DNA from 4 places in the Erwinia papayae genome. Region 1 is predicted to be linked to each of the others. Evidence: predicted binding sites of a transcription regulator. Region 1 holds the regulator's gene; each other region holds the start of a gene.
What was found. The regulator PurR, encoded in region 1, represses purine synthesis genes. The targets are predictions, from matches to a motif close to CANGCAAACGTTTGCNTG.

Region 1 (3,157 bases):
TGCGCTGGCAGATGGGCGGGTGGATGTGGCGATTGGGGCAACTCAGGCTATTCCGGTTGGTGGACGTTTTGCTTTTCGCAGCATGGGAATGCTTGGCTGGCATTGCGTGGTAGAGGCCGGGCACCCCCTTGCTCAGCTTCAGGGGCCGGTCAGTGAGGAGAGCATACGTGCATGGCCTTCTCTCGGTCTGGAGGACACCTCCCGTTCTCTAACCAGAAGAACGACCTGGACCCTGGATAATCAGCGCCGGATGGTGGTGCCAGACTGGGAAAGCGGCATTGACTGTCTGTTATCCGGATTATGTGTGGGAATGGTGCCTGCGCATCTTTCGCGCCCCCTTATAAGCAGGGGAGCACTCAAAGTTTTGCAGCTGGAAACGGTTTTTCCTGACAGCCCCTGCTGTGTGAGTTGGTCAGAACAAACGGCCTCACCTGCGTTGAGCTGGCTACTGGATTATCTGGGAGATACCGACACCTTGAACAGCGAATGGCTTGCGGAAGAGATATAAACCCACCGGTCTGCCATGTCCGTTTTTACTGTTCAGGCGCTGCTCTGTACGTCAGAGCTGTGGCTGGTGAAGCGGCCGCCCCTGACATCAGAGGCGGTATAAGAATTATTGCCGGTGTTTCCTGAAAGGACCATCAGCCACCGAGCGACGTTCAATCAGTGTGGGGTGCACTTCAATTGTTTGTGGTTCTTCACGTTTGCTGGTTATACGATCCAGCAGCATAGCAAAAGCGGTTTCACCCAGCTGTTCCTTAGGCTGATGAATCGTGGTCAGTGAAGGAGCAAAAAAACGAGCGTTACGCACATTATCATACCCGATCACCGAAATATCCTGTGGGACACGCAGCCCCATTTCATCTGCTGCGCATATCGCTCCCATTGCCATAATGTCACCGCCACAGAACACTGCACTGGGGCGCTGTTTTTGTGAGAGGATTTGCTGCATAGCGTGGTAGCCGGATTCCGGCTCAAAATCACCCTGAACCAGCCACTCTTCCCGTAACGGAATATCCGCTTCAGCAAGGGCTTTAAGGAATCCAGCATGGCGTCCACCTCCGGTATTCCGTTCCATCTGACCGGGGATCACTCCGATGTCGCGGTGACCACGGTCGATCAGATAGCGGCCTGCCAGGTAGCCGCCTTCAAAGGCATTATCCAGTACGGTATCGGTAAAATCGCCGCGCGATTCGCCCCAGTCCATCACTACCATTGGAATATGACGACTCTCTTCCAGTAAGGTAATTAACGGCGCAGGATATTCAGAACACATGACCAACAGACCATCTACCCGCTTCTGCGCCATCATAGAGAGATAGGCCTGCTGTTTTTGCAGGTCATTATGGGCATTACCTAAAATCAGGGTATAGCCTTTCTCAAAGCAGCAATTTTCTACCGCCTCAATAATCTCAGCAAAGTAGGGCGCTTCGCTTGAGGTGGCTAACAGGCCTATGGTTTTAGTGTTATTCACCTTCAGGCTGCGGGCGACTGCACTGGGAGAGTAATGTAATTCTTTGATGGCACTCCACACGGCTTCTCGCGTTTCTTCAGCGACAAAGCGGGTTTTATTAATAACGTGGGAAACGGTGGTGGTTGATACGCCCGCACGTCTGGCCACATCTTTTATTGTTGCCATTAACTCGCTACTCCTGGATATCTCGTAACTTACTGATAATTAGTTTGTTAAACGATTGCTTCAAATACAAAAACCTGATGTCTGTTAACAAAGCTATACGGTGTCTTGCGGAGACATCAGAAAGGGAAAAGGTCTGTGCCAGAAAATGAATATGAACGATACGGTGACCTGAAGTAATGCGTAAGAATTCTAACAAGCCTGAGCAGAGAAAACGAGATTTTTACTGGCAACTATGGGAAAATCAATGACGCCATAAACGCTGTGGTTATCGAGGGTAACAGATGGATACCAATCTTAAATTTTCACTACTGACAACCATCGGCGCTTTACTGATGATTGTTGCATTCAGCTTCACCGCAGTGCTGCACTGAAAAAATAAGGCCGCTCCCCGGAACGGCCTTGAGAGTGAATCAGCGAATAGTTTTTGGCGTCATCATCCGGCGTGCACCAATATAGTGGCGTTGCCAGTAATCTTCGCTTAGTGCGCTGACCTGAATATCTTTGCCGGTTCGCGGCGACTGAATAAATTTACCATTACCCAGATAAACCCCAACATGATCGGCAGTACCGCGGCCATTTATACGAAAAAAAACCAGATCGCCTTTTTCGAGATCGTCACGTCTGATCGAAGCCGCATCGCGCAGATGGTACATCTCATTGGCCGTGCGTGGAATTTTGAATTTCACCAGATCTTTATAAGCGTACCAGACCAGACCGCTGCAATCGAAACCGGTTTTCGGCGATGTTCCGCCCCACTGATAAGGTTTACCCAGCTGGCCCATCAGTTTGTTCATCGCCGTTTCACGTGCTTTCTGGTAGCGGGCGCGGTGTGCTCTGCTGAGCTTCAGCGGGGCAACACTGTAAGCCATCTCATCCGGCTGCACTACCGTATTGCCGTGATGGCGCCCATATCGTCTTTTATACACCGGCAATGTTTCTTTAACTGATGCGGTTGTTACATTTACCCTGACGGTATTGCGTTTTTTTAGTTTGAATTTATTGACCGCAGTCAGACGGGATTTTTTGCTACTGACTTCTTTTACTTTGCTGGAACTGCTTTTCACCGGACGTCGCTTACGCCGTTCATCTTCTCGTGCCGTGGTGTTGCTGTCAGTTTTGTGGTGATTAGCATTAACAGGGGTATGGGGCGATGCGTGCGCCATATTGAAAAACAGCTGAGCTGTAGCCAGCATGATAAGCGTGATGAGTAAACGCATCGTTACCGTTAGCAGTTTATGCTCCCGCCGGGGCCGGAGCGTGGTTGAATTAGGATATCTTTCAGATTGACAGTCCGATTCTAATCGAACTTCCTGGTCAAAGTTAACACCTTTTTTGTTTCAGGAATGCATAACACGTAAAAGCTGTAAAAATGACATTAAATGGCACTGTTAATGCGCAGCATTTGTACTCAGATTATGCGTGCAGGTAATAAAAGTGTTTGTAATCGTATTTTAATCAGGATGTTAACAGGTATCTTCCTGGTGGACTTTTACCCTGAATAAAATGTCGTTTTAACGT
Region 2 (3,157 bases), on a different contig from region 1:
AGCGATCTGCGTCTGGTCATGGCGATTATCAAGACCATCTCGGAGCTGGAACGTATTGGCGATGTGGCGGAAAAAATCAGCCGTACCGCGCTGAAGAAGTTTGGTCAACAGCATCAGCCGTTACTGGTGAGTCTGGAATCGCTGGGCTACCACACCATCCAGATGCTGCATGATGTGCTGGATGCGTTTGCGCGAATGGATCTGAGCGCCGCCATCGAAATTTACCGCGAGGATAAGAAGGTCGATCAGGAATATGAGGGCATCGTACGCCAGCTGATGACCTATATGATGGAAGACCCGCGCACGATTCCCAGCGTGCTGACGGCACTGTTCTGTGCCAGGGCCATCGAACGGATTGGCGATCGCTGCCAGAATATCTGTGAAATCATTTTCTATTTCGTCAAAGGTCAGGATTTCCGTCATGTGGGCGGGGACCAGCTTGATAAGCTGTTAACCGGCGATGATGAGAGCGGAAATCTGCCGGGATGATTCCTGTTGGCCGGGATTGCCTGGCCAGTTCGAAATAAGGGTTCGTTTAAGGTTGAATCAAGGTGATAACAACGCCATTTGTTGCCGGCCATTAAAAATGGCTGGCATGAAGATGGATCATTCTCAAACCAGATTATGACCTGCCGCGCAGCTGCCCACGCCTCAGTTTTTTCCGCAGGATAGTCACCTGAAGCGATTTCACGACAGCTGAAAAAAAGACCCGCAATAATGCAGCCTCATCGCCATCTTTGAACCGTCGAACTTCCATAATCCTCCCTCATGCATCAATTCTGAATCATATTCCAGGCATCTGGTTGTGCTGTTATAGGGAGTGTATTGCGACTCCTCAGCGTTGGTCAGTCTTTTCCGGAAAAATAAGAGGCAAGATATGACCAGAGATGTAGGGATTGCCTGATTGTTGAGTATGTAAAGAATAAGATAAGGTTGTATCTGTTTTTTGTTGGGAAAGTTATCTGGCTTCAGACAGTTTTTTTAAATACTGGAATTTCAAAAATGGTCGGCAGCATTATTGCTGGCATTATTCAGCCGTAAGTTAATTATTAAAGGACAAGATATGAGCAATCTGTCAGCACTCAAAACTTTTGCTGTAGCAACAGTTACTTTTATTGGCCTGCAAGGCATGGCATTTGCGGATGCCAGTCAGGCTGCTTCTGTTAAAGCCCCACAGAATGTGGTTCAGCAGAGCAAAAATAGCGCTCTGACTGGTGGCGCTGATGCAACTGAGATCAAGGTTGCTGGACGTCTGAGCAGTGGTTTGCGTATCAACCATGCCTGCGATGATACTGGCCTGCCGTGCCCATCTGACAGCAACTCCTGATAAGTAACACGGGTTGCGTGTTTTTCAAACGTCTGCTGGCGTCGTTGTTATGACGCCAGCATTTATATCCCGCCTGAAAAATAAATTCTGCTTTGCTGACTTAAAAAAAGTCACTCTTTGTAGTGCACGATAATAAATTCTCCGCATATTGTCCTTTTAAAACCGATAATTCTGGCTCGATGCAGCGCAATCGGTTGCGAAAAAACGCCCGCACCATCTACCAAATTAAAAATTATCGGTTAGGATAGCCGACGGCCCTCTTCTCCAATTTTTGGAATCTTTTAATGAATAATTCAGGTCTACTACAGCGGATCTTCAAACTACAGGAACATGGTACGACCGTTCGTACTGAAGTGATTGCAGGTTTTACCACTTTCCTGACCATGGTCTATATCGTCTTTGTTAACCCTCAGATTCTTGGTGTAGCCGGTATGAACACTCAGGCGGTATTTGTCACCACCTGCCTGATTGCTGCTGCTGGCAGTATTTTGATGGGGCTGGTGGCTAACCTGCCCGTCGCCCTGGCACCGGCAATGGGCCTGAATGCATTTTTTGCTTTTGTCGTGGTTGGCGCGATGGGCATTTCCTGGCAGGTTGGGATGGGGGCGATCTTCTGGGGAGCCGTCGGACTGCTGCTGCTGACGCTGTTTCGGGTTCGCTACTGGATGATTGCCAATATTCCGGTAAGCCTGCGGGTTGGTATTACTGCGGGGATCGGGCTGTTTATTGCGATGATCGGCCTGAAAAATGCCGGTATCGTGGTGCCAAATAAAGACACGCTGGTTGCAGTCGGGGATCTGACTTCCCACAGCGTTCTGTTGGGTGCGCTGGGCTTCTTTATCATTGCTATTCTGGCGTCCCGCAATATTCATATCGCCGTGCTGGTTTCGGTGGTCATTACCACGCTGATTGGCCTGGCGCTTGGCGATGTGAAATATGGCGGCGTATTTGCGGTTCCAGGCGCCATGACGTCGGTGCTGGGACAGGTCGATCTGGCGGGTTCATTCAATGTTGGCATGGCGGGTATCATTTTCTCCTTCATGCTGGTTAACCTGTTTGACTCATCAGGTACGCTGATTGGCGTAACCGATAAGGCTGGCCTGACCGACGAAAAAGGCACCTTCCCACGTATGAAGCAGGCCCTGTTTGTGGACAGCGTCAGTTCAGTAGCCGGTGCTTATATCGGGACCTCTTCAGTTACTGCATATATCGAAAGCTCTTCCGGCGTCTCTATTGGAGGACGTACAGGCCTAGTGGCGGTTGTTACCGGTATTCTGTTCCTGCTGGTCATGTTTCTGTCGCCGCTGGCGGGTATGGTGCCTGCTTATGCTGCTGCGGGGGCGCTGATTTATGTTGGTGTACTGATGACATCAAGTCTTGCCCGCGTTAAATGGGATGACCTGACTGAAGCTGTCCCGGCCTTTGTCACCACGGCAATGATGCCATTCAGTTTCTCGATTACCGAAGGTATTGCCCTCGGTTTTATCTCTTATTGTGTTATGAAGCTTGGCACAGGCCGCTGGCGTGAAATCAGCCCGTGCGTGGTGGTTGTGGCACTGCTGTTTATTCTGAAGATTGTGTTTATCGACGCCCACTGATACTTAATTCCAGGTCGGAGCTATCCCTCCGGCCTGCCTTCTGTTTGCAATTTTTCCTGTTTATGCAGATTGGTCAGACGCAGCATTTTCGGGCTCAGATTTCGCGTTGAAATCTGTATATCCTGCAACTGTTTCCAGTTTTCACGGCCATCAAACTCCCACATGTGCAGTCGTGCATCACCTGGTGAAAGGGCACATGACCAGATAATCAGTGGCTCGACATCAGAAATAA
Region 3 (3,157 bases), on a different contig from region 1:
CAGGATGGTCAGCATCGCATACCACTCAAAGCGCGGTGTATAGAAAGTCGGCAGCGCAAACCACGGCGCGGCTTCTACCGCCGACCAGTTCACCATGCCCATGCCCCAGGAGAGGATATAGCCCACCAGAACCCCAATCAGGATCGGGATAATGGCGAGAAAGCCACGAAACAGCACCGAACCAAACACCGTCACCCCCAGCGTAACCAGCGAGATAAAAATGCTTTTACCCTCAACGGCCGCACCAGAAGCAGGCAACAGACCGGCCATCTTTGCCGCCACGCCCGCCAGCTCCAGACCAATGACCGCCACAATAGCCCCCATCGCCGCAGGTGGAAACATCACATCCAGCCAGCCGGTGCCCGCTTTTTTGACAATCAGCGCGACCAGGCAGAACAGCACACCGCAGAGAATAAAGCCCCCCAGCGCTACCTCATATCCCAGTGGCAGCAGCAGTAACACTGGCGAAATAAAAGCAAAGCTGGATCCCAGATAGGCCGGAATTTTCCCCTTACAGATAAACAGGTACAGCAGCGTGCCGATGCCGTTAAACAGCAGCACGGTGGCCGGATTAATATGAAAAAGGATGGGAACCAGCACCGTTGCGCCAAACATGGCGAACAGATGCTGGAAGCTGAGTGGAATGGTTTGCAGCAGCGGAGGCCGCTCACTGACGCCAATCGCGCGACGTGTCATTGTGTTTACCCTTCTGTTTTGCCGAAAAAAAACCGACTCTCAGGTCGGCTTAAACTAAAAATTAAACTATCAGCCCTTGATGCAGGGCACCTTGTTGCTGATGGCGTACAGGCAATGCCGCCGGGCGCAAGCCAGATGACACAGCCCTGGCGCGGGACAACACGGCAGGTGCAGCGCCTGTCAGCGCCTTTACCACGCCAGAACGGGCATTCTGAGCCCGGCGCAGCGTCAACGTCCCCCGCCAGCAGACCATTACTTAGTACCAAAAATCTTGTCGCCCGCATCGCCAAGGCCCGGAATAATATAGCCTTTCTCGTTCAACCCCTTGTCCACGGAAGCGGTGTATAACTCCACGTCCGGATGCGCTTTCTCCAGCGCGGCGATCCCTTCCGGGGCCGCCACCAGCACCAGCACTTTGATGCTGCTGCAACCCGCTTTCTTCAACAGGTCAATGGTGGCAATCATCGAACCGCCGGTCGCCAGCATCGGGTCAACCACCAGCGCCATACGCTCTTCGATATTGGAAACCAGCTTCTGGAAATACGGCACCGGCTCCAGCGTCTCTTCATCGCGATAGACGCCCACCACGCTGATGCGCGCGCTGGGGACATTTTCCAGCACGCCCTCCATCATGCCCAGCCCGGCACGCAGAATCGGCACCACGGTAATCTTTTTCCCCTTAATCTGCTCGATGGTCACCGGGCCATTCCAGCCTTCAATCGTCACGGTTTCCGTCTCTAAATCGGCAGTGGCTTCATAGGTCAGCAAACTTCCCACTTCTGAAGCAAGCTCACGAAAGCGCTTGGTGCTTACGTCATGCTCGCGCATCAGGCCCAGTTTATGTTTGACCAGCGGGTGTCTGACTTCCACGATCTTCATTGTTGTTCTCCCGGAGTGTTAAGCTTGAAAAAAAATCGGGCGATTATAGCCTTTTTTGGCTCCTGAGCCCTATCACTTAATCTCACTTCTGCACGTCCCGTCCCCTCCGACAAAACGACGCCCGGCACAACGGTGCTGAAGAACGCACTCGCAAACGTTTGCCTGCGCTGTTAGAATTGCCGCGCTTTATTTTCCATACCACCACAACCGCAAATCGCGTGGGGATTTCGCAGTGACCGACAAAACCTCTCTCAGTTATAAAGACGCCGGCGTTGATATTGATGCGGGCAACGCTTTAGTCGATCGTATCAAAGGCGTAGTGAAAAAGACCCGCCGCCCGGAAGTGATGGGTGGACTGGGCGGTTTCGGTGCCCTTTGTGCCCTGCCGCAAAAATACCGCGAGCCGGTTCTGGTTTCCGGCACCGACGGCGTCGGCACCAAGCTGCGTCTGGCGATGGATCTGAAGCGCCACGATACCATCGGTATCGACCTGGTTGCGATGTGCGTAAACGATCTGGTGGTCCAGGGTGCCGAACCGCTGTTTTTTCTCGACTACTACGCCACCGGCAAACTGGATGTCGATACGGCGGCCAGCGTGATTACCGGTATTGCTGAAGGATGCTCTCAGTCTGGCTGCGCGCTGGTTGGTGGCGAAACGGCAGAAATGCCCGGCATGTATCACGGAGAAGATTATGACGTGGCTGGTTTCTGTGTCGGCGTGGTGGAAAAATCAGAAATTATCGACGGCAGTAAAGTGCAGGATGGCGACGTACTGATTGCGCTGGGTTCAAGCGGTCCGCACTCTAACGGCTACTCACTGGTACGTAAAATCCTTGAGGTCAGCAACAGCAATCCGGAGTCGGTAATGCTGGAAGGTAAACCGCTTGCAGACCACCTGCTGGCCCCTACCCGCATCTATGTGAAAAACATCCTCAGCCTGATTGAGCAGGTTGATGTCCATGCGATAGCGCATCTCACCGGCGGCGGCTTCTGGGAAAATATTCCACGGGTGCTGCCAGAAAACACCCAGGCGGTACTGGATGAATCCAGCTGGCAGTGGCCGGCGGTCTTTGACTGGATGCAGCAGGCCGGTAACGTCAGCCGCTTTGAGATGTACCGCACCTTTAACTGCGGTGTGGGCATGGTTATCGCTCTCAGCCCATCTGATGCGGACAGAGCCGTGCAGCTGATGCAGGATGCCGGTGAGAAAGCCTGGAAAATTGGGGTGATCAACGCCTCTGACGCCACCGAGCGTGTGGTCATTAATCCATGAAACGTCTGGTAGTGTTGTTGTCCGGCAACGGAAGCAATCTTCAGGCAATTCTGGATGCCTGCCAGCAACAGCGGATCAACGGCAGCGTGGCTGCCGTGTTCAGCAATCAGCCCGCCGCTTATGGCCTTGAGCGTGCGCGCGCTGCCGGTGTGCCCGCGTATGCCCTGCTCCCTGCTGAATTTGCTGACCGGGAGGCCTTCGACGCACAACTGATGCAGGAGATCGATGCCTGTGCCCCCGACCTGGTGGTGCTGGCAGGCTACATGCGTATCCTCAGCCCGGCTTTTGTTGCCCACTTCGCCGGGCGGA
Region 4 (3,157 bases), on a different contig from region 1:
GTGATCAGGTGGAGTCTGCGGTGGCGTGGAAATATGCCATTGAGCGTCAGGACGGGCCTACAGCCCTGATCTTCTCCCGTCAGAATCTGGCACAGCAGCCACGCGACGCACAGCAACTGGCGAATGTGGCGCGAGGCGGTTACGTGCTGAAAGAGTGCGAAGGTCAGCCAGAGGTGATCCTGATTGCGACAGGTTCGGAAGTTGAACTTGCCGTTGGCGCATATGAAAAGCTGAGCGCGGAAGGTCGTAAGGTTCGGGTGGTTTCCATGCCATCGACTGATGCTTTTGATAAGCAGGATGCGGCTTACCGCGAATCTGTCCTGCCGAAAGCGGTCAGCGCAAGGGTGGCAATTGAAGCTGGGATTGCCGATTACTGGTACAAATACACCGGTCTGAATGGTGCAATCATCGGTATGACCACCTTTGGTGAGTCCGCACCGGCAGGTGAGCTGTTTAAAGTGTTTGGTTTCACCGTGGATAATGTGGTCGCCATGGCCAAAGGCCTGCTCTGATATCTGAGGTTCGCCCTTGCGGGCGAACCTTTCCTCTTTTACCCCACAGTCTGTTCCCGCAGGTGAAAATCCTGACTTAGCGGAAACATGGGTTCCGTAATTTTCTGTACCGATGCTTTTTCCTCTTCCTTTGGCTCCTGCTGATAGGGTTTGGAATGACCATAGAAGCGTCCGTTCTGGTTTACCGAAAGCGACTCGCACTCGATAGTGCCGTCCAGATGCCCGTTCGCATTCACTGCCAGCTCATGGCTGCGACAAACTCCTTTCAGCTCGCCGCTGATTTCGATGCGATTTGCATAGACCTCTCCATCCACCCGACCATTTTTCTGCACAAAGACGGTTTTTTCAGAATTGATAACACCATTGACCGTACCATTAATATGGATGTCACCGATTGCATTGATTTCCCCCACAATCAGACAGGTTTCCGGGATAGTGGTGGTATCTGATTTATTGTGTACGGTGACGGCAGAAACCGTTTCCTCATGCTCCATGATTTCACTCTCAGGCATTGCGTCAGCTGCTGATGAGGGAGGAAGGGAGGATTGCGGTGGGATGATTATGTTGTCTTTGCGTTTAAACATCGTTATTTCCTTATTAAACAATAAATTCCTGAATGTTGCTCCGGCAACAATGGTCGAAGCCAGCCCGAACAACAAGCCTTTGAACTGGCGGATCAGTTCCAGTGAGGTTTCCCAGCCCAGGCTGAATGTAATCAGTACCAGGAGCCAGATTAGCCAGACAAACCAAAGCAGGTTGTAATTCATATTCCGGTGCGGTTAATACCAGAGGAAGGAGAGAGGAGGGCAGCAATCACCGCAATGGCGATCGGATATTTCTTAACCCGGCACTCCTTCCCTGGAGCGATTACTGAGTCGCCACGATTGTGACGTGGCCAGTGTGCGGTAACCAGCCTCGTTAATACTAACATCCGGCGACACACTGGTTACATTTAGCGTCATTTACTTTACTCCGCAGCCCAGGATCGTGGTTAAGATTTTAAACTGTGAGATTACTAAATGTGATCCTGGTCAGATTTTTAGCTTATTGCGACAGGTATCCATTCCAATTATTCCTGATAATCTCTATTGTAGCTGAACCGTTTCAGTTATTGTTATCATTGCTGAAAGTTAGCTTAAAAGTCTTGATGAGTGCGTAAGAATTCTCTGTACAAGCGTAAACGTCTGCCTCAGGCTAACGCTCCAGTTTTGTACCGAATTCTGATGCAGGGGTGATATGACGGTTCGCATTGCCATAAATGGTTTTGGTCGTATTGGACGTAATGTGCTGCGTGCGCTTTATGAAACAGGACGCCATGACGAAATCACTGTCGTAGCCATTAATGAGTTGGCTGAAGCTGCCGGTATGGCGCATTTACTGAAATACGACACCAGTCATGGCCGTTTCGCCTGGCCTGTTCGCCAGCAAAGTGATTCTCTGTGGGTGGGTGAGGATTGCATTCGCCTGCTGCACCGGGCAGAGATTAGCAGCCTTCCGTGGCATGAGCTGAATGTGGATGTGGTGCTGGACTGCACCGGCGTGTACGGCAGCCGCGCCGACGGCGAGGCACATCTTGCTGCCGGGGCAAAAAAAGTCCTGTTTTCACATCCGGGTGGTCACGATCTTGATGCCACAGTGGTTTACGGCGTGAATCAACAGGCCCTCAGGCCTGACGACAGAATCGTTTCCAATGCCTCCTGCACGACTAACTGCATAATTCCTGTTATCAAACTACTGGATGACGCTTTCGGTATTGAGTCAGGCACGGTCACCACCATTCACTCTGCCATGCACGATCAGCAGGTCATTGATGCCTACCATACCGATTTGCGGCGAACCCGAGCGGCCAGTCAGTCAATCATTCCGGTTGATACCCGTCTTGCCGCTGGCATTTCGCGTATTTTTCCGAAATTCAGCGACTGTTTTGAAGCCATTGCCGTGCGTGTCCCGACGATAAACGTGACGGCAATTGACCTGAGCGTGAGTGTGAGAGCAGCGGTAAATGCCGCAGAGGTCAACGCGTTGCTGCTTAATGCCGCAGAGGGAGCATTTAGTGGTATAGTTGACTACACGGAATTACCGTTAGTCTCCATAGATTTTAACCACGATCCGCACAGTGCCATTGTGGACGGCACGCAAACGCGGGTCAGCGGTCAGCATCTGATCAAAACACTGGTCTGGTGCGACAATGAATGGGGCTTTGCTAACCGGATGCTTGACACCACGTTAGCGATGGCCGCAAGCGGCTTCAGCCAGGGCGCGGGTTGCGCCTTTAAAATTTAGAGAATCAACGAGAGGACTCACCATGTCTGTAATTAAGATGACCGAACTGGATCTTGCCGGGAAACGTGTACTGATTCGCTCCGATTTAAACGTACCGGTGAAAGAAGGGAAGGTTACGTCAGATGCGCGTATCCGTGCTTCGCTGCCGACCATCGAAGCCGCCCTGAAACAGGGTGCAAAAGTAATGGTTACCTCCCATCTGGGACGTCCGACTGAAGGTGAATATAACGAAGAGTTCTCCCTTCTGCCCGTCGTTAATTATCTGAAAGATAAATTGTCCGCGCCTGTGCGTCTGGCGAAGGATTATCTGGAAGGCGTTGAGGTTGCAGCCGGTGAGCTGGTGGTTCTGGAAAACGTTCGCT

Region 2: AC3RPL_RS20275 (NCS2 family permease) is a predicted target of PurR. The motif match lies at 1,511-1,528, and genes of this name have one in related genera.
Region 3: purM (phosphoribosylformylglycinamidine cyclo-ligase) is a predicted target of PurR. The motif match lies at 1,723-1,740, and genes of this name have one in related genera.
Region 4: epd (erythrose-4-phosphate dehydrogenase) is a predicted target of PurR. The motif match lies at 1,686-1,703, and genes of this name have one in related genera.

Annotation. Positions count from the first base shown of each region.
Region 1 covers NZ_JBZCHT010000009.1:1,202,542-1,205,698, reverse strand. Annotated here, with positions in the region: gene punR (DNA-binding transcriptional activator PunR) at 1-508, shown strand, start outside; gene purR (HTH-type transcriptional repressor PurR) at 614-1,639, opposite strand; gene cydH (cytochrome bd-I oxidase subunit CydH) at 1,921-2,010, shown strand; gene AC3RPL_RS10530 (C40 family peptidase) at 2,050-2,856, opposite strand.
Region 2 covers NZ_JBZCHT010000013.1:905,591-908,747, reverse strand. Annotated here, with positions in the region: gene phoU (phosphate signaling complex protein PhoU) at 1-489, shown strand, start outside; gene AC3RPL_RS20280 (hypothetical protein) at 1,019-1,327, shown strand; gene AC3RPL_RS20275 (NCS2 family permease) at 1,612-2,925, shown strand; gene AC3RPL_RS20270 (4'-phosphopantetheinyl transferase family protein) at 2,946-3,157, opposite strand, start outside.
Region 3 covers NZ_JBZCHT010000002.1:20,480-23,636, forward strand. Annotated here, with positions in the region: gene uraA (uracil permease) at 1-696, opposite strand, end outside; gene upp (uracil phosphoribosyltransferase) at 949-1,575, opposite strand; gene purM (phosphoribosylformylglycinamidine cyclo-ligase) at 1,808-2,848, shown strand; gene purN (phosphoribosylglycinamide formyltransferase) at 2,845-3,157, shown strand, end outside.
Region 4 covers NZ_JBZCHT010000002.1:303,348-306,504, reverse strand. Annotated here, with positions in the region: gene tkt (transketolase) at 1-512, shown strand, start outside; gene AC3RPL_RS01405 (bactofilin family protein) at 551-1,279, opposite strand; gene epd (erythrose-4-phosphate dehydrogenase) at 1,749-2,795, shown strand; gene pgk (phosphoglycerate kinase) at 2,818-3,157, shown strand, end outside.